2 linked regions of the Phaeacidiphilus oryzae TH49 genome follow. The protein of the gene in region 1 binds, or shares a complex with, the protein of each later gene. Links are inferred from orthologs where the notes say so. Each region holds a gene or a part of one and is shown on either strand. Other genes may lie near its edges.

Region 1 (15,490 bases):
CGCAGGCCAAGGTGCTCTCGCTGCTCGCCCGCGACCCCCAGCCGATGCGGCACCTCGCCGAGCGGCTCAGCTGCGAGCCGTCCAACATCACCGGGATCGTCGACCGGCTGGAGAACCGCGGACTGGTCGAACGGATCCGGGGCGAGCGGGACCGCCGGGTGAAGCTGGTCCGCCTCACCGAGCCGGGCCGCAGCGCCGCCGAGGACCTCCGCTCCACCCTGGGCTTCGCCCGCGCCCCACTGGCCGCCCTCTCCCCCGCCGAGCGCGAGCAGCTCCGCGATCTCCTCCGCCGCACCCTGGAAGCGGCCAGGCCGGAGGACGGCGCCGAGCGGAGCGATGCCGCGCCCACCGCGCCCACCGCGGACGATTGACGAGCCCTCAGATCGAAGCCGGCGCGCGCGGAGCGCAGGTGACCAGCTATGCTGCGGCGGAGCGGCCCCACGCGGGCCGCTTGTGCTGGCGGCTGCGCGCACACGCGTTCGCACGCCGGCCACGGGGCGGTAGCTCAGCCGGTTAGAGCAGGGGACTCATAATCCCTTGGTCGTGGGTTCGAGTCCCACCCGCCCCACCTTCGCTAGACGCGGTGCGACCAGCCCACACGCTAGCCCAACGGCCTGTCGGTCCTCGAACCGACAGGCCGTTTTTCACTCGAATGGGCAGGCTCCGGCCGGAACCGGCGCGGCGAGCCGTCAGGAACGCAGGAAGGCCCGCAGCTTGCTCGCTGCGGGCCTTCGGGATCAAGCTCCCGCAATTGGACTCGAACCAATAACCTGCCGGTTAACAGCCGGCTGCTCTGCCAATTGAGCTATGCGGGATCGCTCCGCCCCAGACCCGGGCATCCACCCGGGCCGGACGCTCCCGCAATTGGACTCGAACCAATAACCTGCCGGTTAACAGCCGGCTGCTCTGCCAATTGAGCTATGCGGGACTGCGGGGGGCGCCTCACGGCGTCCGCTGCGGGTCATACATTAGCGCACGTGGGGGGGTGCTCCGCCAATCCGATCTCCACCGCCCTCGCGGCCCGCCGCGGCGGCGTGGCGGAGGAGCGGCCCGGAGCGGCTCCCCGTAACCTCCGGAACACAGCAGCAGCAAGCAGAAAGGCGGCGGTGGCACCATGCGCAAGCTCTCCTTCCTCTGCGGTCTCGCGTTCGGATACGTGCTCGGCGCACGGGCCGGCCGGGAGCGCTACGAGCAGATCCGCAAGTCGGCCCGGGACCTCTCGCAGAGCCCGGCCGTGCAGAAGGCGACCAGGTCGGCGCGGGACGCGGTGGGCAGCCAGCTCGGCGACCGGCTGCCGCCGGCGGTGACCGACCGGATCCCCGGCCTGCGCCGGCAGCAGGACGGCGCGGCCGACTGGGACTCGGCGCCCGGCCGCTGAGCCAGGCGAGCGCCGTACGAACGCTGTACGAGCGCTGACTGAAATGTCAGTTGACGGCCCGTCAGCTACCCCGGCGGCAGGATTCCGCCGCCGGACCTGACACAATCCGCTCATGCCGATCGTCGCGGGTTTCCACAGTTCCGCCCGCAGTACGACGCTCACCGTCCGGGACACGGACACCGGGGCGCCGCTGCCAGACCGCGCGGACAACCGCGCCCCGCACCCCGGCGCCCCGGCGCCGGAGCGGCACACCAGCGAGATCGACCCGGAGTCCTGGCTGCGCTCGCTCGGCGCGGCGGCGGGCGGCAACCGGTTGCAGAACGTCCAGGCGATCGGCGTCGCCGCGCAGTCGCAGTCGCTGGTCGCGCTGGACGCGGACGGCGCACCGGTCCGGCCGGCCATCCTCCGCGGCGACCGGCGGGCGGCCGGCTCCGCCGCGGACCTCTGCGCGGAGGCCGGCGGGGCGGAGGCCTGGGCGCGGGTGATCGGCGGGCCACCGGCGGCCACCGGCGTGCTCGCCAAGCTCCGCTGGCTGGCCCGCCAGGAGCCGGAACTCGCCCGCCGGGTAAGGCTGGTGCTGCAACCCCACGACTGGCTGGTCTGGCAGCTGCTGGGCCGTCCTGCCCGCCCGACCACCGACCGCGGGGACGCCTCGTGCACGGGTTACTGGTCGCCGCTCGACTCGGCGTACCGGCCGGAGCTGGCCGCCCGCGCCCTGGGCGCGGAGGCTCCCCAGCTGCCCGAGGTGCTGCCGCCCGGCGCGGCCGCCGGCACCAGCCCCGAGGGCCTGCTGATCTCCGCCGGCACGGGCAGCGGGATGGCGGTCGCGCTGGGCCTGGGCCTGGTCCCCGGCGACGCGGTGGTGTCGCTCGGGGCCTCCGGGACGGTGTACGCCCCGCACCGGGAGACGCTGCCGGACCCGGCCGGGCTGATCGCGCCGTACGCCGACGCGACCGGACGCCATCTGCCGACCGTCGTCACCCTGAACGCGGCCCATGTGCTGCGGGCCACCGCCCAGTTGCTGGACACCGACGCCGAGGGGCTGGGCGAGCTGGCGCTGCGCTCGACGCCGGGGGCGCGCGGGCTGGTGCTGCTGCCGTATCTCCGCGGGGAGCGCACGCCCGCGCTGCCGCAGGCGGCGGGCACCCTCGCGGGGCTGCGGGAGGACTCGATGGCGCCCGAGCATCTGGCCCGGGCGGCCGTGGAGGGGATGCTGTGCGGACTCGCGGACGGCCTCGACCTGCTGCGCGAACGCGGGGTGACGGTGCGCCGGGTCTTCCTGCTGGGCTCGGCCGGCCGGCTGGAGGCGGTGCAGCGGATCGCGGCCCAGGTCTTCGGGGTCCCGGTGGTGGTCCCGCCGACCGGCGACTGGGCGTCCCGGGGGCGGCCCGCCAGGCCGCGTGGGCGCTGGCGGGCGGCGCCGACCCGCCGCTGTGGCCGCTGGAGGGCTGCACGACGGTCGACCCGGGCGAGGAGACCGCCCTCGGCGCCGCGGTCCGCGAGCAGTACGCCGCCACCCGCGACCAGCTGTATCCGAAGGCGTAGCGCCCGGCGGCCACGCCTCCGGATGCCGGTCCCTCAGTCGAGGTAGCCGCGGAGCTGGTCAGCGAAGGCGTGGTCGCGGAGCTTGTTGAGGGTCTTGGACTCGATCTGGCGGATCCGCTCGCGCGTCACCCCGAACAGCCGGCCGATCTCCTCCAGCGTCCGCGGACGCCCGTCCACCAGCCCGTACCGCAGCTGGACCACCTTCCGCTCGCGCTCTCCGAGGGTGGACAGCACGGCCTCCAGATGCTCGCGCAGCAGCATGAACGCGGCGGACTCGACCGGCGAGGCGGCGTCCCCGTCCTCGATCAGGTCGCCGAGCGCGACGTCGTCCTCCTCGCCGACCGGGGCGTGCAGCGAGACCGGCTCCTGGGCCAGCCGCAGCACCTCGCCGACCCGCTCCTCGGGGATCTCCAGCACCGCCGCGACCTCCGCCGCCGTCGGCTCGTACCCGTGCTCCTGGAGGAGGCGCCGCTGCACCCGCACCACCCGGTTGATCAGCTCGACGACGTGCACCGGGACGCGGATCGTGCGGGCCTGGTCGGCCAGCGCCCGGCTCATCGCCTGGCGGATCCACCAGGTGGCGTAGGTGGAGAACTTGTAGCCGCGCGCGTAGTCGAACTTCTCCACGGCGCGGATCAGGCCGAGGTTGCCCTCCTGCACCAGGTCCAGCATGGTCAGTCCGCGCCCGACATAGCGCTTGGCCACCGAGACGACCAGCCGGAGGTTGGCCTCGATCAGCCGGCGCTTGGCCATCCGGCCGAGGACCACCAACCGGTCGAGCTCGTCGGTGAGTTGGGCGTCCAGTTCGCCGAGTCCGCCGAGCCGGCGGTTGAGGTGCTCCTCCGCGAAGAGGCCGGCCTCGACCGCGCGGGCCAGCTCCACCTCCTCGGCGGCGGTGAGCAGCGGCACCCGGCCGATCTCGCGCAGATACTGGCGGAAGAGGTCGGCGGACGGGCCGGCCACGTCGTCCAGCGAGGGCCCGGGGTCGTCGTTGTCGGTCTCGGCCTCGCGGATCTCCGGCGCCTCGCGGATCTCCGGCGCCTCCCGCGCCCCCGGGGCCTCGGGGCCCGTCCGGTGGCGGCTTCGGGCGCGGCGCCGGTGGCGGCCTCGGGCGCCGGTTCCGGCTCCGGGGGGAGCGGTTCGTCGGCGGCGTGGCGTTCGGTCACGTCGCCCTCCTCCGGCGGCGTAACCACCGCAACGCGGCCGGTGGCGGTACGGGGGACGGTCGCGAGGTCCACGTCGTTCCCTTCCGGCCGCGGAACGCGTGTGTGATGGGCGCGCGTCGCGACCTCTGGGCGAGGGATTGCGTAAGGGCTGGGACACCGAAACCAGTGTGCGCCAAGCGCGCTCCCCGGCCGAGGGTCGTGCGGCCTCTTTTTCCAACACTCCGTGATCGTCTGATCACGAACGGCTGCCGTCGGCGACCGTCAGAGCGCCTGGGCCCCCTGGACCCGCAGCGCCTGGGCGTACTGCTGGAGGGCCCACAGCTCGTTCTGCACCGGGCCCAGGGCCTCCTGGTCGGCACCCGGGCCGAGCCGCTGGAGGTAGCTGCGGACCTCCTGGATCCTCCGGTCCACCGCCTGCTGGCGGAGCCGGACCAGGAACTGCTGAGCGTAGAGTTCGTCGACCTCGCGCCCGCGGCCCTGGCGCAGCGGCTCCACCGCCAGCTCGGTGATCAGGCCGCGCAGCCGGTCGTCCGGGGCCACGTCCTGGACCGCGGGCAGCCAGGCGTCCGGCGCCGCCGCGCCCGCGGCGACCCCGCCGGCCGCCGCGACGGCCTGCCGGACGGCGACGTACGGGCCGGTGGCGAACTCCTCTGCGGTGAAGGCGTCGAAGATCGGGGCCACCATCGCCGGATGCTGGAGGGCGATCTTCAGCAGCTCGCGCTCCACGAACTGGACCGGGTTCCGCGCGTTCCTCCGCAGCTCCGCGGCCGCCTCCGCGCCGCTGAGAGCGCCGCCGGAGGACGCCTGGTACCCGCCCGGCCCGGGGGCGCCGGGGCCGCCCGGCCCCGCCGGAGCCCCGCCGTTCCGCCCTCCCCCGCCGCCGGAGGACTGCCGCTCCCGCTCCCAGCGGGCGATCCTGCCCACCCGGCGGACCACGAACTGCTCGTCCAGCATGCCGACCAGGCCGGCCAGCTTGACCGCGTACTCGTGCTGCACCGAGCCGTCCCGGATCCGGCCGACGATCGGCGCGGCCTCCTCCAGGGCGGCCGCCCGGCCCTCCGCGGTCTCCAGGTTGTGCCGGGCCACCACCGTCTTGATGGCGAACTCGAAGAGCGGCACCGGGTGGTCGACCAGGTTGCGCACGGCCGCGTCGCCCTGGGCGAGCCGCAGCTCGCAGGGGTCCATGCCGCCGGGCGAGATGGCGATCGAGGTCTTGGCGGCGAACTTCTGGTCGTCCTCGAAGGCCCGCAGCGCGGCCTTCTGCCCGGCGGCGTCACCGTCGAAGGTGAAGACCACCTCGCCCTTGTAGGAGGAGGTGTCCATGATCAGCCGACGGAGGATCTTGATGTGCTCCTCGCCGAAGGCGGTGCCGCAGGTGGCGACGGCGGTGGTGACCCCGGCCAGATGGCAGGCCATCACGTCGGTGTAGCCCTCCACGACGACCGCCCGGCCGCTCTTGGCGATCTCCTTCTTGGCCAGCTCCAGCCCGTACAGCACCTGGGACTTGCGGTAGAGCGGGGTCTCCGGGGTGTTGAGGTACTTCGGCCCGTTGTCGTCCTCCCGCAGCTTGCGGGCGCCGAAGCCGACGACCTCCCCGGTGATGTCCTTGATCGGCCAGACCAGGCGGCCGCGGAAGCGGTCCATCGGCCCCCGCCGACCCTCCGAGCAGACGCCGCTGACCAGCAGCTCCTTGTCGGTGTACCCCTTCCCGCGGAGGAAGCGGGTGAGGTTCTCGAAGCCGCCGGGCGCGTATCCGATGCCGAAGTGCTGGGCGGCCTCCGCCTCGAAGCCGCGCTCCTTGAGGAAGCGCCGGCCGATCTCCGCCTCGGGCGTGCCGAGCTGCTCGGTGAACCAGGCCGCGGTCAGCTTGTTGATCTCCAGCAGGCGGGTGCGCTCGCCCTTCTGCCGGCCGGGCTGGTACCCGCCGCCCTCGTAGCGCAGGGTGTAGCCGATCTGGGCGGCCAGCCGCTCGACCGCCTCGACGAAGGTGAGGTGCTCGATCGACATCACGAACTTGATCGTGTCGCCGCCCTCGCCGCAGCCGAAGCAGCTGTAGACGCCCTTCGAGGGGTTGACGTAGAAGGACGCCGACTTCTCGTCGTGGAACGGGCAGAGCCCCTTCAGCTGGGCCCCGCCCCCCGAGGTGAGCTGGACGTACTCGCCCACCACGGCGTCGATCCGCACGGCGGACCGCACCGCCTGCACGTCCTCGTCCCGGATCCGCCCGCCACCGCCTGCCACAGGAGAAGTCTACGGGCGCCCGCCGACAACCCGGCAGGCCCGCCGCGGACTCCCCGGCGGCCCCGCCCCGGCGCGGCCGTCACTTCGGCAGCAGGGTCTCCAGCGGCCGCCCCGGATCCGCCAGCGCGTCCACGTCCACCGGGCGCGCCGACCGCACCAGCCGCTGGATCGGCTCGGTGACGTCCCACACGTTCACGTTCATCCCGGCCAGCACCCGGCCGTCGCCGGCCAGCCAGAAGGCGATGAACTCGCGCTTGCCGAGGTCGCCGCGGACCACCACCCGGTCGTAGGCGCCGGGCGCGGCGAAGCCCGAGTACTCCATCCCCAGGTCGTACTGGTCGGTGAAGAAGTACGGGATCCGGTCGTAGACGACCTCCTGGCCGAGCATGGAGCGCGCCGCCGCCGGGCCGCCGTTGAGCGCGTTGGCCCAGTGCTCGACCCGCAGCCGGCGGCCGAAGACCGGGTGCTCGGCGTTGGCCACGTCGCCCGCGGCGAAGATCGCCGGGTCGGAGGTGCGGAGCGCCGAGTCGACGGCGATCCCGCCGCCCTCCGCCCGGTCGGCCGCCGCCAGGCCCGCGGCCTCGGCGAGGCCGGTCTCCGGCACCGCGCCGACCGCGACCACCACCGCGTGGGCGGGCAGCTCGTCGCCGTCCTCGGTGTGCGCGGCGAGCACCATGCCGTCCTGGCCCTCGAAGGAGGCGATCCCGCGGCCGGTGTGGAGGTCCACCCCGTGGTCCCGGTGCAACTGGGCGAAGAACTCGCCGAGTTCCGGGCCCAGCGCCTGGTGGAGCGGGGTGGGCTGCTGCTCGACGACGGTCACCTCGGCGCCGTAGCCGCGGGCGGCCGCGGCCACCTCCAGGCCGATCCATCCGCCGCCGATCACCAGCAGCCGGCCGTTCTCCCGGCCCAGCGCCTGCAGCGAACCGCGCAGCCGCTCCGCGTCCGAGAGCTTCCGCAGGTAGTGGATGCCGCCGAGGTCCGCACCCGGCACCGGGAGGCGGCGCGGGGTGGCGCCGGTGGCGATCAGCAGCCGGTCGTAGCCGAGCACCGTGTCGTCGGCGAGGGCGAGTTCGCGGGTCCGCGGGTCCAGCCGGACGGCGGGCTGGCCGAGGTGGAGCTCGACCTCCCGCGAGGCGTACCAGGAGGACTCGTGGACGAAGAGCGAGGAGCGCTCCTCGCTGCCGGTCAGATAGCCCTTGGAGAGCCCGGGCCGCTCATACGGGTGCTCGCGCTCGTCGCCGACCAGGATCACTCTCCCGGAGAAGCCCTCGGACCGCAGCGCCTCGGCGGCCTTGGCGCCGGCCAGACCGGCTCCGACGATCACGTAAGTCTGGTGTGCGTCCACTGAGTTGACCACCCGCGGTCTCCCGTCCGCTCGTGTCGACGTCGACTCTCTGTGCGATGCCCCGTCGTGCCTGTTCCGGCTAGGCCGAAGGGTCCCGCAACCCCGTTCAATTGACCAGACGGCGGTGGAGCGCGCGCGCCGACGCGTCGGTGAGCACGGCGATCTGGTCGATGACCGTGCGCAGCCGCTCGCCGTCGTCCCCGGCCGCGTCGAAGTGCGCGCGGAAGACCGGGTCCAGCCCCTCGGGGGCGGTGCGGATCAGCACCTCGGCGAGCTCCGCGATCACCACCCGCTGCCCGGATCTGAGCTCCTCCTGGTCCGGCCGCTGCATCACGAACCGGTCCGCGACCGCCTTGAGCACCGCGCACTCCGCCCGCACCTCCGGTGGGACCACCAGGTCGGCGGCGTAGCGGGTGAGCGGGCCGGTGCCGAAGGCCGCCCGGGTGGCGCCCTCGGCGGCCAGGCAGAAGCGGCCGATCAGCTGGCTGGTGGCGTCCTTCAACCGGGCCCGGTCCTGGGCGCTGCCCTCGTAGCGGGCGGGCCACCATTCCTGGCCGAGCAGCCGGTCCAGCGCCTCGGCGAGCTCGCCGGGCTCCGCGCCCGGGGCGTAGCGGCCGGCGGCGACGGCGAAGACCTCCTCCCGCTCGGGGAGGGAGGCGAGGGCCCGCGGGTCGATGAAGCCGGCCTGCAGTCCGTCCTCCACGTCGTGCACCGAGTAGGCGACGTCGTCGGACCAGTCCATCACCTGCGCCTCGAAGCAGCGCCGCAGCGGGGGCGCGCCCCGCCGCAGCCAGCGGAAGACCGCCAGGTCCTCGGCGTACACCCCGAACTTGCCCGGCTCCCGGGTGCTCTCCGGGGCGCCGCCGAGCGGCCACGGGTACTTGGTCGCCGCGTCCAGCGCCGCGCGGGTGAGGTTCAGCCCCACGCTCCGGCCGGGGCGCGGACCGCCGCGGTCGGTGAGCTCGCCGGCCGGCGCGAACCGCTTGGGCTCCAGCCGGGTCAGCACCCGCAGGCTCTGCGCGTTCCCCTCGAACCCCCCGCAGGCCGCGGCGGCCACCGCGAGCGCCTGCTCCCCGTTGTGCCCGAAGGGCGGGTGGCCGATGTCGTGGGCCAGGCAGGCGGTCTCCACCAGGTCCGGGTCGCAGCCGAGCGCGGCCCCCAACTCCCGCCCCACCTGGGCGCATTCGAGCGAATGCGTCAGCCGGGTCCGCGGGAAATCGCGCTCCATCGGGGCGACCACCTGGGTGGTGCCGGCGAGCCGGCGCAGCGCGGCGGAGTGCAGCAGCCGCGCGCGGTCGCGCTGGAACGCGGTGCGTCCGGGCCGCTTATCCGGCTCCGGAACCCAACGCGCCTCCGCGTTGGCGTCATAGTGCGCGCTGCGCGCCGCGCCCCAAGCCCCGACATCCACCACCTACCCAAGCTACCCCGCCCCACCGACAACAGCCCCGAAGACGCCCCGAGCGCGGCGCCGAAGGCGCAGGGGCGAAGGGAGGTCAGGCGCGCGCCCGCCGCGGGGCGATCAGCTGGGCGGCTATCCGCGCGAGCAGCTCGCCCTGTGTGGCCAGCTCGGGCACGCCCGGCTCACCCGCCGCCTCCGGCTCCCGCCGCTGCCGCGGCTGCCGCAGCTCGGGAAGGGGCTCCGTCTCCGTCTCGGTCTCCATGCGAAAGAGCCTCGCGCCCCGCTGTTTCCGCACGGTTGCTCCTCGGTGACGCCCAGTCAAGAAACGGCGACCGCCCGCCGGTAGAGCGCCTCGATGTCCGGCCCGAGATGCGCCGCGTAGGACACGTCCGCCGAGTCCCCGCCCTCCTGGTAGCCGCCGATCACCCCGACCAGCGTCCCCGTCCCGGTGTCCGGCGAGATCCCGCGCAGCAGCGGCCCCCCGCTGCTGCCGTTCTCGAAGCCGCCGCAGTCGAACTCGGACTGGTTGGGGTTATACGGCCGGGTCGCGTTGAGGCAGGCGATCGGCCGGTCCGCGGAGACCGGGTACCCGATGGCCCCGACCACCCCCGGTTCCGCGTCCGCCGAGCCGAACCCGATCGGGTCCGCGCCCACCAGCGCCTGCAGGCTGCGACCGGACTGCCCGGGTGCCCCCGGCCGAACCTGCCGCAGCACCACGAAGGCGATGTCGTAGTCAGGGTTCCCGCCGCCGCTCCACCGTGGGTCCACCAGCACCTCCACGGGCGCCCACAGCCCGTACGGCGACTGCCCGTCGTGGTAGCCGGGCACGAAGTCGAAGGCGCCCTTGGACCCGGCCTGCTGCCCGCCGCCGGGGTCTATCACGCAGTGCGCCGCGGTGGCGATCACGTCCCCTTTCGGGCTGTCCACCACGCTGCCGGTGCAGAAGTGCCGGCTCGGCTGCCCGTTGGAGTCGAGGCTGAAGAGCGCCCCCACCTGCGGCATCAGCCCGGTGAACGGAACGGCGCTCGGCGAGTCCGCCGGGCTGGGCGCGACCAGCGCCTCCGGCACCCGCGCGCCCTGCGGCAGCCCGCGCAACCGGTCGTCCGCCCCCGGCGAGGGCACCGACCCGGTGGGGGTGGGCGCCGGATGCCCGGCCGCCGGGGTGCTCGACGCGCTGCCGCCCATCCGCTCGAAGACGACCACCAGCAGAACGGCGACCACGGCCACCCCGAGCAGCCTTCGCAGACCGCGCAGCTGTCGCCCTGTCAGCCGAGACACCCGTTCGTTCCCCTCTCCGGCCGGCCGTGGGCTTCGGCGGCCCCGACCTCGGATGGTATTCGGCCCGGCGCCCCGCGGGTACCACCTACCGCATCGGCCGCGTCGGATCGCCCCGGTTGCGTCACGATGCTGCCAGAGCCGAGTAAGCCGGTAAGGGGAGGGTGTGTGACCTGCGCGTCTGGGAACCGTGCGGCCCACGGTCGCCGACTATCGTCGGCGAGAACGAACCGAGCATTACGTGACAGACCGAGCAGGAGCCCGAATTGAGCCTGACCGGAACCCCGTTCCTCATCCTGCTCGCGGTCCTCACCGTTCTGGCGGTGGCCGCAACCCTGCTGCTGTGGGGGCGGATGCGGGGTCCGCGCGCGCTGCGCTGGACGGCCCGGCTGGTGCTGATCCTGATCTGCCAGGCCACGGCGATCTGCGTGGTGGCGGTGTGGATCAACAACAGCTACGGCCTCTACTCGTCCTGGAACGACCTCCTCGGCAACGACAACGGCTCGGCCACCGCCGCGATGCCCGGTCCGCCCGCCTCCCGGGCCAAGTTCACCCGGGCGCAGAACGGGGTGCTGGACACCTACTTCCGCGGCTCCCACTCCAAGCTCTCCGGCCAGGTCCTGGTCTGGACTCCGCCGCAGTACTCCGAGCCGCAGTACCGCAAGGACGACTTCCCCGTGGTGATGCTGCTGCACGGCGTGCCCGGCTCCCCGCAGTCCTGGCTGGAGGGTGGGGACATCCCGGGCGCCGTCGAGCAGATGCTCGGTCAGCACGAGATCAAGCCGTTCATCCTGGTGATGCCGGTGATCGACCCCGGCTCGATCGACACCACCTGCAGCGACACTCCTGAACGCCGGGTCGGCAGCTGGCTGTCGCAGGACGTGCCGGAGCTGGTCGGCAGCCAGTTCCGGGTGCAGCGCCAGGCCCACGCCTGGGGCCTCCTCGGCCTCTCCACCGGCGGCTTCTGCGCGGCGAAGCTGCCGCTGCAGTACCCGAAGGTGTTCGCCACCGGGGCCGCGATGAGCCCGGACCCCTTCACCGGCGACAGGTCCGCCCTGCCGGACGCCCGTACCCGGGAACTCAACAGCCCGCTGTACCTGGCGAAGCACGGCCGTCCGGACGTCTCGCTCTTCCTCGCCACCTCGCGCCAGGACAAGTACAGCAAGCCGGCCAACATCGAGGCGCTGAAGCGGGCGGTCCGGGCCCCGGCCACGGTCGCGACGCTGATCCTCGCCCAGGGCGGCCACAACTGGAACACCTGGCTGCGGATGTACCCGGTGGTCTTCCCCTGGCTCAGCGAGCACCTGCCGAACCCGGCGCCGCCGGCCGTGAAGAAGACGGCCGGCCGGTTGTGAATCAGACGTGAGGACCTGACGCCGACCTGACGCCGACCTGACGCGGCGTCAGGCGACCGGGACGGTGCTCTCCCGCTCCAGCTCGGCCCGGCGCACCGCCGGCTCCACCGACTCGACCTTCACCAGTCCGTTCTGCACCGGCGTCAGCCGCCGTCCGAGCCGCAGCGCGAGGACGCTGACCCCGATCGTGCAGAGGAACAGGATGCCGAGGTACTCCGGGTACGCCCGCATGCCGACCATCAGACCGGCGAAGGCCGGTCCGGCCACCATGGCGACCTGCCGCACCCCGGCGAAGGCCGCGTTGTAGCGCCCGAGCTGGCTCGCCGGCGCCAGGTCCGCGACCAGCGGGCCGAGCACCGGGGAGAGGAGCATCTCGCCGGCCCCGAACAGCATGTACGTCCCCAGGATCGCGGCGGTGGCGAGCGCGGTGCCCGGGCCGACCAGCCCGGAGACCCCGGCCAGCGCCCAGGCGGCCAGCCAGATCAATCCGACCACGGCGATCACCGAGGAGCGGCGCCGCCGCCCGGTGATCCGCAGCACCAGCAGCTGGCCGACCACGATCACCGCGGTGTTGGCGGCGAGGGCGAAGCCGAGGGTGCTCGGCGAGATCTTGGTGACGCTGGTGGCGAAGGCCGCCAGGCCGGATTCGAACTGCCCGTAGCAGCTGAAGAAGATCACCATGGCCAGCACACACACCCCGACCATGGCGCGGTCCCGCAGCATCGCCCGGTAGCCCCCGCCGCCCGCGGCCGCGGTGGCGGCGGCAGCGGTGGCCGCGGCCTCCGCCGACTCCGGCACCTCGACCTGGAGCGAGCCCACCTGCGGCAGCCGGACCGTCCCGGCCACCCCGGCGAGCACCAGGATCATCGCGGCCTCGATGCAGAACAGCACCTCGAAGCTGGCGGGCCGGGACGGGTCGACGATCAGCCCGCCGAGCAGCCCGCCGATGCCGAGCCCCAGGTTGTTCAGGAAGAACTGGAACGCGAAGGCCTTCGCCCGGCCGCCGGGCTCGGTGCACCGCGCCACCATGGTGGCAAGCACCGGCTGCTCGCCGGCGATCCCGGCGCCGAACAGCGCGGCGAAGATCATGATGGCCGCGGGCCCGTGCGAGAACCCGAAGCCGATCGACCCCGCGGCGGCCAGCAGACAGGACGCGACCAGCACCGGCTGCGGCCCGCGCCGGTCCACCACCTTGCCGATGACCGGCAGGACGAGGAGCGCGGCCACCGCCCAGATGCTGAACAGGGCGCCGCCCACGCCGGCGCTGAGATGCCGGACCTCGGTCGCGTAGACGTAGATGAAGGGCACGGTGAAACCGGCGCCGAACGCTGCCAGAGCGTTCCCCACCTGCACCCTTCGCAGGGCACGCGGCGCCTCCACCGTCGACTTCGTGATCACCGTGGTCACTCTCCACACCTCCGCTCATACACGTCCGAAGACTTCGAAGCTAAAGAATACAGGCCCGAAGGCTTCGACGCTAACGAATTGAATGCGATACTGGCGGCATGACCGAGCCGAAGGTGCCTGCGGCCGTACGCGACCTGGACCGCCACGTCGCGCGCTACCGCCGCGAGTTCCCCAACATCGACCCGCAGGTCGAGCGGATCGTCGCGGCGATCTTCCGGCTGAACCGCCGGATGGACCTCGCCTACGCCCGCCAGCTGCGCACGCTGGACATCACCAACGCCGAGTGGGAGGTCCTCAAGGAGCTCGTCCTCGCCGGCCGCCCGTACCGGCTGACGCCGGGGGAGCTGGCCAAGCGGCTCGGCCTGACGCCGGCGGCGATGACCCACCGGATCGACCGGATGCTCGACGACGGCCTGGTCACCAGGACCCGGGACGAGTCCAACCGGGTCCGCGTGATCATCGAGCTGACCCCCAAGGGCCGCGACAAGTGGCTTGAGGCGATGCGCCTGGCCTCGGGCTTCGAGGAGGAGCTCCTCAGCGACCTGGAGGCCGCCGACCGGGAGGCCATGGCCGCGATGCTGACCCGGATGCTGGTCCGCGTCGAGGCGACCCAGCCGGACGCCACCGGCCGCACCGACGACCTCGACCAGCCGTAGGCCCCGGAGGCAGCGCCGCCCGCGCGGCTAGCGGGCCGTCAGCTCGTGCGGGCGCGCAGCACGGAGAGGACCGCCTGGCCCATCCCCGCCTCGCCGACGGAGTTGGGATGCAGCGGCGACGCGTCCCGCGAGGGCAGCAGCGGCTCGACCCAGCGGGCGTCCGCCACCTCGCAGGCGTCGTGGCCGATCGACGGCCCGTAGGTGTCCACGTACTCGTCCCCCGCCGTCAGCGCCTGCCTCCGCAGCTCCGCGTTGAGCTCCTCCTCGAGGCCCCGGAGGTAGGGCAGGTCCCCGCCGGTCATCAGCAGCGACCCGCAGCTGCCGTTGTGCTCGGGGAAGATCGCCGGATAGCCGACGACCAGCACCCGCGCCCGCGGCGCCCGCTCCTTCACGGCCCGCAGCAGATCCGCCATGGTGGCCCCGGCCTGCTGGATCCGCCCGTCCAGCCCGCCGGTCCCGTAGTGGTCGCGGCAGGGCGCGGTCTCCGCGCCGGCGTCGCCCAGGGCGGTCGCCGCGATGCCCAGCCGCGCGCAGGTCTCCAGCACGTCGAAGTACCCGACGTCGTTGCCCCCGGCCCCGACCGTCACCAGCCTGGTGTTCCCGGAGAGCGCGGCCAGTTGCGCGGGCGCGGTCCCGCCGGAGACCTTCTGCCGCTGCCCGTACGCGATCTCCTCGGCGGTCGCGCCCGAACAGCTGACGTCCCGGAAGTCCGCGCCGGACAGGCCGAGCTGCCTGGCCACCACGGACGGGTAGTTGCTGCTGGACCGGCGGCAGCCCTTGGGACTGCCCTCCTGGTGGGGGATCATCGGCCCCGCGGTGTACGAGTCGCCGAGGGCGACGTACGGGGCGAACGCCGCCTGCCGCTGCGGGCTCGGCGAGTCACCGCCCACCGCGCCGAGCGTCTTGGCCCCCTGCGACTCCAGTCCGCAGCCGGACAGGACGCCGAGCGCCAGCAGCCCACTCGCGACCGCGGCACCCCTCGTCCGCCACTTCATAGTCCTCCCCCGGATCACCCGCGAAACCCTCACCCATCCGATGCTGCGTCCTCCGTACCCGGATTCCGAAGTTCGGTGCGGTCCGGGTGACAGGACTCACACCTGTCGCGTAACCCCCGTGCTCCATGTGCCGCCAGGGAGACGCCAGTCGAACGGGAGACGAACGCCTGGTCTACGGCAGTTCGACAGGCAGTGGGCGCGGATCGGTACGGACCGTCAGGAGAGCGGTCCGTCTCCCGGGTCCTCGCGCTCCGCCAGGAAGCGCTCGAAGGCGTCGCCCAGCTCCTCGGCGGACGGCAGGTCCGCGGTCTCGGCGAGGAGGCTGCCCCGCTCCACCGCGCCCGCGAAGGCGTCGTACTGCTGCTCCAGGCCGGTCACCACCGAGCGCAGCTCGCCGCCGCCCTCCTCGACCTGGCGGTCGACCTCCTCCCGGGTCCGCTCGGCCGCGGCCCGCAGCTCGGCGCCCGGCAGCACAAGACCGGTGGCCGCCTGCACGGCCTCCAGCACGGCCACCGCCGCCGGCGGGTACGCGTCCCGCGCCAGGTAGTGGGGCACATGCGCGGCGAAGCCCAGCGCGCCCAACCCCGCCTCGACGAGCCGGAGTTCGACCAGCGCGGCGGCGCTGCCCGGCACCTGCGCGGACTGGAACCAGCGCGGGTGGTCGCCCATCAGCCCCGGCCGGTTGCCGTGCGGGGTGAGCCCGACCGGGCGAGTGTGCGGAACCCCCA
Region 2 (15,498 bases), 1.5 Mb from region 1 along the record:
GTTGCGGCGCCCTTCCAGGACGCGCATCCGGACGGCGCGGTCGGTCTGGCCGAAGAAGGCGAAGTGGACGCCGAACTGCTCGTCCTCCCAGGCGTCCGGGCCGGACTCGGAGAGCAGCTCCTCGAAGCGCTGCTTCCCCTCCGGGGTCAGCCGGTAGACGATCTTCGACCGCTTGCCGTTGATCGCCGTGGCCGGGACGTAGGGGTCGCCCGGATTCTTCTCCTCCATCAGGTAGCCCTGCGCCACCAGGCTCTTCAGGCAGGGATAGAGGGTGCCGTAGGAGAACGCCCGGAACGATCCCAGCAGCACGTTGAGCCGCTTCCGCAGCTCGTAGCCGTGCATCGGCGAGTCGTGCAGCAGGCCGAGTACGGCGAACTCGAGGATCCCCGATCGTCTGCTCATTCCGTGTCCCTCCTCTCCGCACAGCCGGCTCTTATGTCGAGCTGATGTATCGAGCCGATACATCGAGACGATAGAACGAGACCCCCGGAGACCGCAAGACATGACCGGAGGGTGGGGGGCGACGGCACCGTGTGTGCGGGGCGAGCCGGACAGACGAAAACCCCACACCCGTTCTCTGATGGGTTTGCCCGGATTGTCAGTTGATGCCGGATTGGACGCCTAGTACTCCTGCGTACTCTGTCGGCTATGCAGAACGCCGGGAACCATAGGGGCGTATGGTGCGTCCCCGTCCTTGGTGAGGTGCGGCCTATGCGGCCGGCGACCCGGGGGAACCCCGCGCGGGGCCAGACCGTGCGCGGGGCGAGGAACTGGAAGACCGCGTCTAGGTCTGCGGACCTGTCCGAGGAGCAGCTGGAAGCATGAGCGAACACCGGCGAAAGCAGCCGCCGTCCGGAGGCGGCGGCAGAGGCGTCGGCCGGAGCGTCGGGCGCCCGGCCTCAGGTCGCCGAGCGGCGCCCCCGCCTCCCCGACGAACGTCGGCCACCGGTAACGGTTCCGTCGGGGGGCCTGGGGGGCCTGGTGGGCCTGCCGGCCCGGGGGGCCCGGGTGCCTCGGGCACCTTCGGCGGCTACGGCCAGGGGCCGGGTGCCGGCCATCGGGCCGGTCCCGGTGCCGATCCGACGATGGCCCAGCCCAGGATGACCCGCGCCGAGATGCGCCGGGCCGCCCAGTCCGGCGGTCGCGGCGGTGGCGGACGCGGCGGCGGTGGCGGCCGGGGCGCCGGCGGGGGACCGGGCGGGCCCGGCGGTCCGCCCCCGAAACGGTTCATCGACTACCCGCGCTGGGGGAAGCACGGCGTCCGCCGGTTCGTGCCCTCCTGGAAGCAGGTGCTGGGCACGTTCCTGATCGGCGCCGGCGGGATGACCGGCCTGGTCGGCATCGCGTACGCCAACACCTCGGTGCCCAACTGGTCGCCGACCTCCCTGCAGCAGAGCAACGTGTACAAGTGGGCCGACGGCTCCACGATGGCCACGGTGGGTTCGACGAACCGTCAGAACGTCTCGCTGGACAAGGTCCCGACGGACGTCCAGCACGACTTCCTGGCCGCCGAGAACGCCAACTTCTACAAGGACAGCGGCGTCGACTTCACCGGCATCGCCCGGGCCGTGCTGCACATGGCCGAGGGCGGCGAGGTCCAGTCCGGTTCGACGATCACCCAGCAGTTCGTGAAGAACTCGATCATCCAGAACCAGACCCAGTCGGTCACCCGCAAGTTCGACGAGATCCTGACCTCGATCAAGATCAGCCAGCCCGGCAACATGTCCAAGGACCAGATCTTCGCCGGGTATCTCAACACCAACTACTACGGCCGCAGCGCCTACGGCATCCAGGCCGCCGCGCGGGCCTACTTCGGCGTCGACTCCAACCGCCTGAACCTGGCCCAGGGCGCCTTCCTGGCCGCCTCGGTGAACGAGCCGAGCCTGTACCAGAACATCGACACCGACCCCACGGCCAAGCAGACCGCCATCTCCCGCTGGGGATACGTGCTGGACCGGATGGTGGCGGCGCACTGGCTGACCCCGGACCAGCGGGCCAAGTACACCCCGTCGACCTTCCCGAAGACGATCAAGTGGCAGCAGAGCCCCGGGCAGACCGGGCAGACCGGCTACATGATCGATCTGGCCAACCAGTATGTGAAGGACCACTCCAAGGGCGAGATCACCGATGCCGACCTGGCCAAGGGCGGCTACACGATCCACACCACCTTCGACAAGACGAAGACCGCGGCGCTGACCGCGGCGGTGGACAAGACCCGCAAGGCCAGCCTCTCCCCGACCCGCAAGGCCGACAAGAACGTCCAGTTCGGCGGAGCCTCGGTGGACCCCGCGACCGGGAAGATCGAGGCGATCTACGGCGGTCCCGGATACGACCAGGGTTACTACGTGGACAACGCCAACGCGAGCGGCATCCAGGTCGGTTCGACCTTCAAGCCGATCGTGCTGGCCACCGCGCTGCAGGACGGAGCGGTCCTCTCCCCCGGCTCCCCGCGCTCGAAGATCGGCGTCAACAGCCGCTTCAACGGCGACGACGAGATCAAGATCAAGGACCAGAACGGCCAGTACATCACCAACAACCAGGCCGGCACGGTGGACAGCTCCGGCACCAACGACGGCCTGCTGCACCAGAAGAACGACGTGACCACCGCGTACGGGTACATCTCGCTGCGCAAGGCCATGGAGATGTCGGTCAACACGCCGTATGTGCAGCTCGGTGAGTACGTGGGCTACCAGAACGTCGCCAACGTGGCGCAGAAGCTCGGTGTGCTGCCGAAGACCATGGCCGAGCCCAGCGCCGGCTTCTACATCGGCACCTCGACCATCTCGCCGATCCGGATGGCCTCGGTCTACGCCACCTTCGACAACTCCGGGGTGCACACCGAGCCGTACTCGGTGACCGAGGTGGACTACAACGGCTCCAAGGTCGAGTCCGTGGCCATCCCGCAGGCCCAGACGGCGATCGCGGCGAACATCGCGGACACCGTGAGCGACGTCCTCAAGGGCGTGGTGGAGAACCCGGACGGCACCGGTTACAAGGCCAAGGCGCTCGGCCCGTACGTGGCCGGCAAGACCGGTACCACCGACGAGTACCACTCGGCCTGGTTCATCGGCTACACCAAGAGCCTGGCCACCGCGATCACCATGTTCAAGGAGGACCCGAAGGCGGCCACCCTGGAGAGCATGGAGGGCGTCGGCGGGCAGCCCAAGACCTTCGGTGGCAACTTCCCGGCCGGGGTCTGGGTGGACTACATGAAGGCGATCAACGACTACGGGAACACGCCGTTCCCGACGCCCAACCCGGCGCTGCCCAAGGGCGCGGACGAGTTCGGCGCCCCGGCGATCGCCCCGACCCCGACCGCCACGCCGACGGCCTCGGCCTCGGCCAGCTCGCCCACCCCGGGCAACGGGCACGGCAAGCCGACGGACAGCCCGACACCGTCCACCAGCCCGACGACCTGCGTGCTGTTCTGCGGGCCCGGGAACGGGGGCGGCGGCGGTGGCGGCGGACCGACGCCGACCGGCGGGCCGACCAGCAGCGGTACTCCGACCGCGACGAGCACCAAGCAGCACGGCCCCTGGGGCGGCTGACCCGGCGTCGGTCGGGTAACGGCCCCCGGAGCGGCCACGGCGACCCCGCCGTGGCCGCTCCTGCTGTTCCGGCCGCTCCTGCTGTTCCCGCTGTTCCCGGGGGAAAGGGCGGGCACGCTCAGGAACGTACGGCAGGATGGCGGACATGACGTGGAGCCAGTCCGAATTGACGCCGGAGGACCCCACCCCGGGCCCGACGCCGGGCCCCCCGCACGGGATGGTGGACGCCCCTCCGCCGGAGGACACCGTCGTGGTCCCCGCCGACGAGGACCCGGTCGCCGCCGCCGGCAGCGAGGTCTTCGGCGGTCCCCCCGGCAGGCGCGCCCTCCTCGGCGTCAACTGGTGGACGGCGGCGCGGGTGCTGGCCGTCTGCACCATCGTGGTCTTCGCCCTCGGCATGGTGCAGAAGATGCCCTGCTACCACGGGGGTTGGTTCTTCGGCACCACGGCGCAGTACGACCACGCCTGCTACAGCGACATCCCGCATCTGTTCACCCTGCGCGGCTTCGCGGCCGGGAACGTGCCGTACCTGGACAGGATCCCCAACGCCACCGACCCCCACCTGCAGTACCTCGAATACCCGGTGCTGACCGGGGTGTTCATGCAGGTCGCGACCTGGCTGACGCCGGGCGGCGGCGGTGACGTCTCCCGCGAGCAGGTCTTCTGGATGGTCAACGCGGGGATGCTGATGCTCTGCGCGATCGTCGCGGTGATCGCCGTGATGCGCACCCATCGCCGCCGCCCCTGGGACGCCCTCCTCTTCGCGGTGGCCCCGGTGCTGGCGCTGGACTCCACCATCAACTGGGACCTTCTCGCGGTCGCCCTGGCCGCGGTGGCGATGGCCCTGTGGGCGCGGCAGCGGACCGTCTGGGCGGGGGTGTTCATCGGCCTGGCGACGGCCGCCAAGCTCTACCCGGTGCTGCTCCTCGGTCCGCTGCTGGTGCTCTGCCTCCGCGGCGGGCGGCTGCGGGAGTTCTGGAAGGCGCTGGCCGGCGGGGCGGCCTCCTGGCTGGTGGTCAACCTGCCGTTCATGATCCTCGCCTATCCGGGCTGGAAGACCTTCTACACCTTCAGCGAGACCCGCGGCGCCGACTACGGATCGCTCTGGCTGATCCTCGAACAGCGCGGGCTGTCGATGAGCGTCTCGACCATCAACCTGCTGGACGCGGCGCTGATGATCGTCAGCTGCCTGGGCATCGGCTGGCTGGCGCTGGCCGCCCCGCAGCGGCCGCGGGTGGCGCAGCTGGCCCTGCTGGTGGTCGCCGCCTTCACCCTCTGGAACAAGGTCTACTCACCGCAGTACGTCCTGTGGCTGCTGCCGCTGGCGGTGCTCGCCCGGCCGCGCTGGCGCGACTTCCTGATCTGGCAGGCCTGCGAGGTCGTCTACTTCCTGGGCATCTGGTACTACCTGGCGTTCACGGTCAGCCCGCAGCAGAAGGGCCTGCCCACGGACTGGTACCACGTGGTGATCCTGGTGCACATCCTCGGCACCCTCTACCTGTGCGGGATCGTGGTCCGCGACATCCTCCTGCCGGAGCGCGACCCGGTCCGCTGGGACGGCAGCGACGACCCCTCGGGCGGCGTCCTGGACCGCTGCGCGGACCGGTTCGTACTCGGCAGGGCCCGCTCGGGAGCGGCGGCGCCGTGACACCGGCGCCGCCGACCCCCACGGCGCGGAGCGGTGCGGCCCAGGAGCGACGGCCGCCCGTTCCGCGTCAGCCCATGTCGACGATGCGGTCGAAGAGGGTGGTGGTGTGGCGGAGGGTGGCCTTGAGTTCCTCGCCGGCCATCGGGGGAGCCGTCTCGGCGGGCAGCCAGAGCATGCTGACCTGCATGTGGGGCGGCTCCGCGAAGGGCAGCTTGGAGCCGTTCCAGCTGAACGGCGAGACCGTCCGGTTGAGGGTGGCGAGGCCGGCCCGGGCCAGGTTCTTGGCCCGGGGGGCGAGGCCGCTCATGCTCTTCGGCGCCTCCAGGCCCACGCCGTGGGCGGTGCCGCCGGCCACCACCAGCAGGTTGCCGTCCTGCGGCGCCCGGTGCTGCCGGTAGCCGTATCGCTCGCCCTTGGCGAGCTTGTGGACGTCCAGCACGGTGCCGCGGGACTCCAGCACGTCGTGGGCGCCCAGCCAGAGCTGGGTGCCGATCCGGGCCCGGAACCGCACCTCGGGGTAGCGCTGCTGGAGCGCGGCCACCTCCGGCGCCCGCAGGTGGCTGACGAACATGGTGTGCAGCGGAAGCCCGTGGGAGCGCAGGTTCTCCACCCACTCCGCGGTCTCCGCCACCGGGTCCACGCCCTCCGGGCGGTCCATCGGCAGGTGCACCGCGAAGCCCTCGACCCGCACGTCGTCCAGCGCCGAGCGCAGCTTGAAGAGCTCGTCCACCGGCACGCCGTGCCGGCGCATCGAGGTCATCAGTTCGATGATCACCCGGCCGCCGACCAGCGCCCGGACCCCGTCCACCGTGCCCACGGTGCGGATCACCCGCTGCGGCAGCGGCACCGCGTCCTCGCCCACCCGGTACGGGGTGAGGACGATGATCTCGCCGCCGAAGTAGTCCTTCACCTCGGCGGCCTCGTAGGCGGTGCCGACCGCCAGCACCTGGCAGCCGAGCCGGGCCGCCTCCTCCGCGAGGCGCAGGTTGCGGAAGCCGTAGCCGTTCCCCTTGGCCACCGGGATCAGGCCGGGGAACTGCTGAAGCACCGTGTACTGGTGCGCGCGCCAGCGCGGGGTGTCCACGTAGAGCGAGAGCGCCATCGCGTCCGGGCCTTCTTCCTTCTTGTGTACCGGGTGGTGTTCCGGCAGGGTCAGCGGCGGGACATGTACATGTCCAGCGCCTTGTGCAGCAGCTTGTTGAGCGGGAAGTCCCACTCGCCCAGGTACTCGGCGGCCTGGCCGCCGGTGCCGACCTTGAACTGGATCAGCCCGAAGAGGTGGTCGCTCTCCTCCAGGACGTCACCGATGCCGCGCAGGTCGTACACGGTAGCGCCCATCGCATGGGCGTCCTGGAGCATCTGCCACTGGATCGCGTTCGACGGCCGGACCTCGCGCTTGTGGTTGGAGGAGGCGCCGTAGGAGTACCAGGTGTGCTGGCCGACCGTCAGCATCGTGGTGCCGGCCAGCGGCTCGCCCTCGTGGTAGGCCAGGTAGAGCCGCATCCGGTCGGGCTCCTCGCTGGTCAGCGCCCGCCACATCCGCTGGAAGTACTCCAGCGGGCGCGGGGTGAACTGGTCGCGCTCGGCGGTCACCACATAGATGTCGTGGAAGATCTTCAGCTGGTCGTAGCCGCCCTGGACCACCTCGACGCCGGCCTTCTCGGCCTTCTTGATGTTGCGGCGCCAGAGCTGGTTGAAGCCCTTGTTGATCTCCGGCAGGGTGCGGCCGGCCAGCGGGACCTGGAAGACGTAGCGCGGCTGGCTGGCGCCGAAGCCGCCCTCGCCGTCCGGGTCCTCCTGCTGCCAGCCCATCCGGCGCAGCCGGTCGACCACCTCGAAGGCGCGCGGCTCGTACCAGCTCGCCTCGATGTCGTGCAGCCGCTTGGCGGTCTTCTCGGAGATCGCCTTCTTGATGGCCGCGGCGTCCCAGCGCCGGATGATCACCGGCGGGCCCATCTTCACCGAGAACGCGCCCTGCTTCTTCAGGTGCGCCAGCATCGGGTTGAGCCACTGCTCGAGGTTCGGGTCGAACCAGTTGATGACCGGCCCCTCGGGCATGTAGGCCAGATAGCGCTTGATCCTGGGCAGCTGCCGGTACAGCACCAGGCCGGTGCCGACGATCCGGCCGCTGCCCTCGTCCACCCAGCCGATGGACTCGGAGCGCCACTCCGCCTTCACGTCGCCCCAGGACGGGACCTGCATGTGGCTGGCGGACGGCAGGCTCCGGATGAACGCCAGGTGCTCGGCCCTGCTGATGGTCCTCATACGCAGGCTCATACGGGGTGCTCCTCCAAAGCGGGCGGCGCGTCAGCGTGATGGTCCGGGGCGAAGCCTACTTGCCCCTCCGTCACGCCGACCGGCCTCCCGCCGGGGGGAAGGCGGGAGGCCGGTCGGCCGAGGGGCGGCGGCGGACTGAGCGGACTAGACGAGACCGCCGTGGGCGAGTGCGATACCGAATCCGACGGCCGAGGCGCCGCCGAAGATGACGATGACGAAGCGCTCGGCGGTGGTCGCCGAGATGTACTGGGCCCACACCGCCGTGATCATGCCGGCCAGGCCGACCCAGGCGGTGAAGACGTGCAGCTGGTAGACCCAGCAGGTGGCGAAGGCGACGGCGCCCAGCACCGCGACCACCAGGGCCAGGGTGTTCTCCAGCGGGTGCGCCTTGCCGTCCGAGTTGAGGCTGAAGCGGGAGGCCGGCCGGCCTTGCGCCGCCGGGGCAGAAGGAGTGCGTGCCGTCTGGGCCATGTAACCCACCTCCGGGGGAGGGTCTCCGAGAGCTGTCGATCGCTGTCTGCGGGTCAAGCCTGGAACATGTACAGACTGGTGCAAATCGTGCGCCGATTTCAAGAGGCCGATCGGGTACCTGTAGCCTGGACCGTCTGCGATGGTGCGGCGGTTCTGAAGTGTCAGTACCCGCCGATACCCTTGCTGACGCGATTGACCCTCCTGCCACGGAGAGACCGTGGCCGCTGAGTCCAGAGGAGGTGGGTTACCAATGCGTCATTACGAGGTGATGGTGATCCTCGACCCCGATGTCGAGGAGCGCGCTGTCTCCCCCATGATCGAGACCTTCCTGAACGTCGTCCGCACCGGCGGCGGCGCTGTGGAGAAGATCGACACGTGGGGCCGGCGTCGCCTGGCCTACGAGATCAACAAGAAGTCCGAGGGCATCTACTCGGTCATCGACCTCAAGGCTGAGCCTGCGGTCGTCAAGGAGCTGGACCGTCAGCTGTCGCTGAGCGAGTCCGTCCTCCGGACCAAGGTTCTCCGCCCGGAGACCCACTGAAACAGCAGTGACCGCGAGGGCCCGGCCAGGGTCCGCGCGGCAGGCACCATCTGATCGGAACGTCTCCCCCCGAGAGGTCATCCCATGGCAGGCGAGACCGTCATCACCCTCGTCGGCAACCTCGTCGACGACCCCGAGCTGCGCTTCACCCCTTCGGGTGCGGCCGTCGCGAAGTTCCGCCTCGCGTCGACTCCGCGTACCTTCGACCGCCAGACGAACGAGTGGAAGGACGGCGAGAGCCTCTTTCTGACGTGCAACATCTGGCGGCAGGCCGCGGAGAACGTGGCGGAGTCGCTGCAGCGGGGCATGCGCGTCATCGTGCAGGGCCGCCTTCGGCAGCGCTCGTACGAGACGCGTGAGGGCGAGAAGCGCACGGTCTACGAGGTCGAGGTCGACGAGGTCGGCCCGAGCCTGCGCAACGCCACGGCCAAGGTCACCCGGACCCAGCGGTCCGGCGGCCCGGGCGGCGGTGGCAACTGGGGCGGCGGCGGCCCGCAGGGCGGCGGCTCCGGCGGCGGCGACTGGGGCGGCGGCTCCGGTGGCGGCCAGTCCGGCCAGGGCGGCGACCCGTGGGCCTCCGGCGGCGGTGCGCCCTCCGGCGGTGGCAACGGCGGCGGTGGCGGTGGCTGGGGCGGCGGCTCCGGCGGCGGCTACTCCGAAGAGCCCCCGTTCTAGGCGCGGCGTCACCGGACGTTCCGAATCAGACGGTGTTTCAGACCTGATCTCGAAAACACCAGTTGGAGTTACACCATGGCCAAGCCGCCTGTGCGCAAGCCGAAGAAGAAGGTTTGCGTCTTCTGCAAGGACAAGATCACTTACGTCGACTACAAGGACACGAACCTGCTGCGGAAGTTCATCTCCGACCGCGGCAAGATCCGTGCCCGCCGGGTCACCGGCAACTGCACCCAGCACCAGCGGGACGTCGCCACGGCCGTGAAGAACAGCCGTGAGATGGCCCTGCTGCCCTACACCTCGACCGCTCGCTAAGGAGAGGGTGATTCACGTGAGCACCACCAAGATCATCCTCACTCACGAGGTCTCCGGCCTCGGCGCCGCGGGCGACGTCGTCGAGGTCAAGGGCGGGTACGCCCGCAACTTCCTGGTCCCGCGCGGTTTCGCGATCCGCTGGACCAAGGGCGGCCAGAAGGATGTCGACGCGATCAAGCGCGCGCGCAAGATCCACGAGATCCAGACGCTGGAGCAGGCCAACGAGGTCAAGGCGCAGCTGGAGGGCCTGGCGATCCGCCTGGCCGTCCGCGCCGGCGACACCGGCCGGCTGTTCGGCTCGGTCACCCCGGCGGACATCGCCGAGGCGATCAAGTCGGCCGGCGGCCCGCAGGTCGACAAGCGCAAGGTCGAGATCGGCTCGCCGATCAAGACCACCGGCGCGCACAAGGTCAGCGTGAAGCTGCACGCCGACGTCGCCGCCAACCTGAACGTGGCGGTCGCCGCCGCGTAACGAGGCGCGCTGAGCATGACCGGACGGGCTCCGCCCCGGGGGTTCACCCCCGTGGGGCGGGGCCCGCTCGGTTTTCACGCCGCAGGCTCCCCGCGTCCCTGACTCGGCCCTGCGGGACTCGGCCCTGCGGGACTTCGTTCAGCGTTCCGCGCCGGTGACGAGCCAGCGGCCGGTTCGGGCGCGTAGGGCCAGGAAGACCAGGCGGCTGAGGATGAAGACGGTCATCGCCCACCACAGGGCGGTCAGGCCGCCGCCCGCGGCCGGCAGCAGCAGCGCGCAGGGCGTGAAGAGGACCAGCGTGCCGAGCATCGCCCAGGCCAGATAGGGGCCGTCGCCGGCGCCCATCAGCACGCCGTCCAGGACGAAGACCGCGCCGGAGAGCGGCTGGGTGACCGCGATGATCAGCAGCACCGGGGTGAGGAGGCCGTGCACCGCCGGGTCCGGGGTGAAGAGCGGCAGATACAGCGGCTCCGCCAGGACCAGCAGCGCGCCCAGCACGGCGCCGGTGCCGACGCCCCAGCGGACCATCCGGCCGCAGGCGTGCCGCGCGCCCGGGGCGTCCTCCGCGCCCAGGTAGCGGCCGATGATCGCCTGGCCGGCGATGGCGATCGCGTCCAGCGCCATGGCCAGGAAGTTCCACAGGGACATCGCGATCTGGTGGGCGGCGATCGCGTCGTTGCCCAGCCGGGCCGCGACCGCGGTGGCGATCAGCAGGACGGCGCGCAGACTCAGGGTGCGGACCAGCAGCGGGAGTCCGGCGGTCGCGGAGGCGCGGATGCCGGCCGGGTCGGGCCGCAGCCCGGCTCCGGTGCGGCGGACCCCGCGGACCACCACGACCAGGTAGACCGCGGCCATCCCGGTCTGCGCGATCACGGTTCCGGTGGCCGAGCCGGCCACGCCCATCCCGGCGCCGAAGACCAGCACCAGGTTGAGCACCAGGTTGGCGCCGAAGCCGGAGACGGCCACGATCAGCGGGGTGCGGGTGTCCTGGAGGCCGCGGAGCACTCCGGTGGCGGCCAGCACGATCAGCATCCCGGGGATGCCGGCGGCGCTGATCCGCAGATAGGTGACGGCGTACGGGGTGGCGGTCGGCGAGGCGCCGAAGAGGCCGACCAGCTGCGGGGCCAGCGGGACGGTCACCGCGACCACGGCGGCGGAGAGGATGACGGCCAGCCAGATCCCGTCCACCCCCTGGCGGATGGCGGCCCGGAGGTCGCCGGCGCCGACCCGGCGGGCCACCGCGGCGGTGGTCGCGTAGGCCAGGAAGACGAAGACGTTGACCAGGGTGGAGAGGAGGGCGGCGGAGACGCCGAGGCCGGCCAGTTGGGCGGTGCCGATGTGACCGATGATCGCCGAGTCGGCGAGGAGGAAGAGCGGCTCGGCGACCAGCGCGCCGAAGGCGGGGACGGCGAGCCGGAGGATCTCCCGGTCCATCCGGCGGTTGCCGGAGGGCGGCCTCTCGGAGGAGCCCCGCGGATCTTGGGAAGGGGGAGGACTAGTCCTCCCGGGCGGTCCCCCGGTCGGGTCGTCTGGCTCGTTCCGGCGGGGGAAACGGCCGGCGGAAGGGCTCCGTCGCATGGTCCTACCGTAGTCATCCACAGGTAATGGGCACAACTGACTCGCAGGTATTACCAGAGGGCGGGCGCTCAGGTGTCCGATGCGGCCTCTCCGGTGATCTTGCACAGACTGCCGAAGTTTTTCCCCTGCACAGGGGGTGGATGGAGAATGTGCAGGTCAACTGGGGTGTGGTGGGCGGATCATCAGGTTATCCACAACGGGGTCCCCAGGGTTGTGCACAGGATCCGGGGACTTCTCCACAGGGATTGGACCGACTTCCACACCCCCTGTGGATAACTTTGTTGGTCTCCGCCCGCTCACGGCCTTAGCGTGGTCGCTCGGCCGACTCGTCGCACCCTTCACGGCGGGGCCGTCACGTCAGTCCAGACTGCACCCGCAACTGCCCGCGGGAGAAGTCGATCTGTCAGTGCGGTGCCGTAGGAATGAGGGGTCGACGTTCGCCGCAGGAGCTCACCCAGGTCCCTGACGGCCCGTCGGTGCCAGCACGTCGAGCAGGAACGGGGGCGTCCGATGAGCGGCCCGCAGTACGTGGGACAGGAGGCGGCGGCTCCTCCGCCGGACGAGGACCCCTGGGCGGGCCTCGCCTCCGAGCCGCCGGCGGGCGCAATCGGCGCGCTGGACGGGATTCCTGACGGCCCGTCCGACCGGCTCCCGTCCTCCTCCCGCAACGGGGAGCGGAACGGCGACCGCAACGGCGGCCGCGGCTTCGGCCGGGACGGCCGGCAGGGGCGCGGCTCCGGCGACGACCGCTCCGGCTCCTCGGGGGACCGCGGCTTCGAACGGGTACCCCCGCAGGACCTGCTGGCCGAGCAGTCGGTGCTGGGCGGCATGATGCTGTCCAAGGACGCCATCGCCGACGTGGTGGAGGTCCTCAAGCCCGCCGACTACTACCGCCCGGCGCACGAGCTGATCCACGGCGCCATCCTCGACCTCTACGCCCGCGGCGAGCCGGCCGACCCGATCACCGTCGCCGCCGAGCTCACCAAGCGCGGCGAGATCACCCGGGTCGGCGGGGCCGCGTACCTCCACACCCTGGTCTCCTCGGTGCCCACGGCCGCCAACGCCGAGTACTACGCGGAGATCGTCCACGAGCGCGCGGTGCTGCGCCGGCTGGTCGAGGCCGGCACCCGCATCGCGCAGATGGGCTACGCGGCGGACGGCGACGTCGACGAGATCGTCAACTCCGCGCAGGCGGAGATCTACGCCGTCACCGAGGAGCGCACCAACGAGGACTACCTCCCGCTGGGCGACATCATGGAGGGCGCCCTCGACGAGATCGAGTCGATCGGCTCCCGCAGCGGCCAGATGACCGGCGTGCCCACCGGCTTCGCCGACCTCGACCAGCTGACCAACGGCCTCCACCCGGGCCAGATGATCGTCGTCGCGGCCCGTCCCGCCATGGGAAAGTCGACGCTGGCCCTGGACTTCGCGCGGGCCTGCTCGATCAAGAGCCGGATGCCCAGCGTCATCTTCTCGCTGGAGATGGGCCGGAACGAGATCGCGATGCGCCTCCTCTCCGCCGAGGCGCGGGTGGCGCTGCACCACATGCGGTCCGGGAACATGACGGACGACGACTGGACCCGGCTCGCCCGCCGGATGCCGGAGTTGAACGAGGCCCCGCTCTACATCGACGACTCGCCCAACCTGTCGATGATGGAGATCCGGGCCAAGTGCCGCCGGCTGAAGCAGCGGAACGACCTGCGGATGGTGGTCATCGACTACCTCCAGCTGATGCAGACCGGTGGCTCGCGGCGGCCGGAGAGCCGGCAGCAGGAGGTCTCCGAGATGTCCCGCAACCTCAAGCTGCTGGCCAAGGAGCTGGAGATCCCGGTCATCGCCCTCTCCCAGCTGAACCGAGGTCCCGAGCAGCGCACCGACAAGAAGCCGATGGTGTCGGACCTCCGCGAGTCCGGCTCGATCGAGCAGGACGCGGACATGGTGATCCTGCTGCACCGCGAGGACGCCTACGAGAAGGAGTCCCCGCGGGCCGGCGAGGCCGACCTGATCGTCGCCAAGCACCGTAACGGCCCCACCGCCACCATCACGGTCGCCTTCCAGGGCCACTACTCCCGCTTCGTGGACATGGCGCAGAGCTGACGGCCGGCCACGGCGTGGCCGGGGCCGGGCGGTGGGGCCGGGCGGCGGGGTTCAGTGCGGGAGGGTGAGGAGGAGCGTCGGCAGCAGTCTGCCGGGGATGGAGCCGGAGGGGACGGTTCCGGTGGGGACCGCGCCCATCGCGCGGTAGAAGGGCTCGGCGTGGGAGTCCGCCTCGATGGTGAGGCGGGTGAAACCCAGGGCCCGCGCGGCTGCGGCGGTGTGCTCGAACAGCAGGCGGCCGATGCCCTGGCCGATGGCTCGCGGCTCGACGAACATCATCCCCAGGACGCCGGTGGGCGGCCCTCCTTCGAGGGTGGTGAAGCCCAGGACGCGACCGTCCCGCTCGGCCACCGTGGTCCGTCGGCCGGCCACCTCGTCCGCGCGGAGGGTCAGCTCCTCCCGGCACGCGTCGAGGAAGTCCGCGTCGTAGCCCCAGTGGGCCTTGGACCGAAGGGCCAGGTCGCTGAGGATCCCGGCCTCGGCCGCCCGGGCCGGCCTGATCAGCACGCTCATCGCTGCCCCCGCGTCGGATGTGGTTCCGCTCGGAAAGCTACCCGGTGGTGGCCGTGGTCGTCGTCGTGGTCGCGTCGCCGAGGAAGGTGACCGTCTGCGAGAGGGGCGCCCGGGCGGTCCGGGGGCCTTGCGCCGACGGGTCCCGGTGGCCGATCGACAGGCCGGCGAAGAGGAGGAGGCCTTCGGGCGGGCCGACGACCTCGGCGGCCGTGCGGTGGTAGACCGACCAGGCCATCTGCGGGCAGCTGTGGAGGTCCTCGGCACGCAGCAGCAGCATCACGGTCTGCAGGTACATGCCGAGGTCGGCCCACTGGGCGGAGCCCATGCCGCGCTCGATATAGCAGAGCAGCAGCGCCGGGGCGCCGAAGCAGTCCCAGTTGCGGGCGATCTCCCGGGCGCGTGCGCGGGCATCCCCGCGCTCGATGCCGAGGGCGTCGAACCGCTGGGCCGCGGCGGCGGAACGGCGCTCGCGGTAGGCGGGGTCCAGCCGGTCCGGATACATCGGGTACTCCGGCTCGTCACCGGGATCGCCGGCGGCGACCCGCTCACCGGTGCGCTTCTTCAGCTCGGCGAGCGGGGCGCCGGTCAGCAGATAGCAGCGCCAGGGCTGGAGGTTGCCGCCGGAGGGCGAGCGGGCGGCGGCGGAGAGCACCCGCTCCAGGGTCTCCGGCGGCACCGGCCGGTCGGTGAAGCCGCGCACCGCGCGTCGGGTGGCGACTGCCTGGTAGACGTCCATGACGGTGTGACGGATCCCGGCCGGCCGTTGTGACGAGTGGTGCGGGGGTGCTGTTCAGTCGGTGCCGGGGTGAGCTCCGTCCCCCGGCTGCGCACCAGATCCGTGATTCCACGAACGGGGACGGGGAAGGTGGGGGCCGGTTTCACGTGAAACATCGAACGGCCGGGGCGCGGTGGCGTAACCGGGGTACATTGCCAGCGTTCGCGGCTGTGCGCCGAGGGGTGACGGGTTCGGGGCCGGCCGGAGTCGCGGTGGTCGCGGGAGGCGTGACGTGACGCAGGTCGAGGACGGGACGGCGGCGAGGGCGGGGGAGGTCCCGGTCTCCTCGGAGGAGGAGCTGCGGGCGCTGATTGGGCACCCCATGGAGGCCGCGCTGCGGAAGGAGCGCCCCGCGCTCCATGAGTTGGACAGGCTGTGGCTGGCTCAGTCGCGGTTCTGCCTGCTGGCCACCGCGGCCGCGGACGGAACCTGCGACGTCTCGCCCAAGGGGGACCCGGAGGGCTTCGCGCTGGTGCTGGACGAGCGGACCATCGCGATCCCGGAGCGCAACGGCAACCGCCGTGCGGACAGCTTCCGGAACATCCTGGAGAACCCGCAGGTCGGGACGATCTTCTTCATCCCCGGCCGCGG

Evidence for each region.
Region 2: the proteins of dnaG (region 1) and dnaB are in contact, whole or in part, in a crystal structure (PDB 2R6A), measured with the Geobacillus stearothermophilus proteins. The link is inferred for Phaeacidiphilus oryzae TH49 from one-to-one orthologs. Residues at the interface, in WP_049624496.1 of Geobacillus stearothermophilus: Lys456, Leu457, Leu458, Pro459, Ala460, Asn463, Ala464, Leu467, Leu535, Leu536, Ile537, Ala538, Gln544, Glu545, Asp548, Tyr549, His552; in WP_033016901.1 of Geobacillus stearothermophilus: Ser13, Glu15, Ala16, Gln18, Glu91, Leu92, Asp94, Ala95, Val96, Pro97, Thr98, Ala99, Ala100, Asn101, Tyr104, Tyr105, Ile108.

The regions. Positions count from the first base shown.
Region 1 is NZ_JQMQ01000005.1:5,129,325-5,144,814, reverse strand. Bases 3,841-6,752 are described here. They hold dnaG (DNA primase), read right to left. Parts: upstream 6,331-6,752; coding sequence 4,351-6,330; downstream 3,841-4,350. Other genes in these bases: BS73_RS26410 (NAD(P)/FAD-dependent oxidoreductase), read right to left, coding at 6,410-6,752. Also shown: BS73_RS26450 (MarR family winged helix-turn-helix transcriptional regulator), read left to right, coding at 1-371; BS73_RS26430 (hypothetical protein), read left to right, coding at 1,115-1,378; more of BS73_RS26410, read right to left, coding at 6,753-7,654; BS73_RS26405 (deoxyguanosinetriphosphate triphosphohydrolase), read right to left, coding at 7,782-9,083; BS73_RS38370 (hypothetical protein), read right to left, coding at 9,169-9,336; BS73_RS26395 (trypsin-like serine peptidase), read right to left, coding at 9,393-10,352; BS73_RS26390 (alpha/beta hydrolase), read left to right, coding at 10,616-11,704; BS73_RS26385 (MFS transporter), read right to left, coding at 11,753-13,111; BS73_RS26380 (MarR family winged helix-turn-helix transcriptional regulator), read left to right, coding at 13,210-13,767; BS73_RS26375 (SGNH/GDSL hydrolase family protein), read right to left, coding at 13,806-14,762; BS73_RS26370 (PAC2 family protein), read right to left, coding at 14,979-15,490. UniProt on the Escherichia coli protein: RNA polymerase that catalyzes the synthesis of short RNA molecules used as primers for DNA polymerase during DNA replication.
Region 2 is NZ_JQMQ01000005.1:3,592,800-3,608,297, forward strand. Bases 11,406-14,325 are described here. They hold dnaB (replicative DNA helicase), read left to right. Parts: upstream 11,406-12,032; coding sequence 12,033-13,619; downstream 13,620-14,325. Other genes in these bases: BS73_RS19750 (GNAT family N-acetyltransferase), read right to left, coding at 13,671-14,132; BS73_RS19755 (nitroreductase), read right to left, coding at 14,170-14,325. Also shown: BS73_RS19690 (PadR family transcriptional regulator), read right to left, coding at 1-402; BS73_RS19695 (transglycosylase domain-containing protein), read left to right, coding at 1,086-3,548; BS73_RS19700 (glycosyltransferase family 87 protein), read left to right, coding at 3,766-5,196; BS73_RS19705 (alanine racemase), read right to left, coding at 5,264-6,298; BS73_RS19710 (lipid II:glycine glycyltransferase FemX), read right to left, coding at 6,349-7,473; BS73_RS19715 (hypothetical protein), read right to left, coding at 7,618-7,944; rpsF (30S ribosomal protein S6), read left to right, coding at 8,195-8,485; BS73_RS19725 (single-stranded DNA-binding protein), read left to right, coding at 8,570-9,160; rpsR (30S ribosomal protein S18), read left to right, coding at 9,236-9,472; rplI (50S ribosomal protein L9), read left to right, coding at 9,489-9,944; BS73_RS19740 (MATE family efflux transporter), read right to left, coding at 10,083-11,378; more of BS73_RS19755, read right to left, coding at 14,326-14,868; BS73_RS19760 (pyridoxamine 5'-phosphate oxidase family protein), read left to right, coding at 15,140-15,498. UniProt on the Escherichia coli protein: The main replicative DNA helicase, it participates in initiation and elongation during chromosome replication. Travels ahead of the DNA replisome, separating dsDNA into templates for DNA synthesis.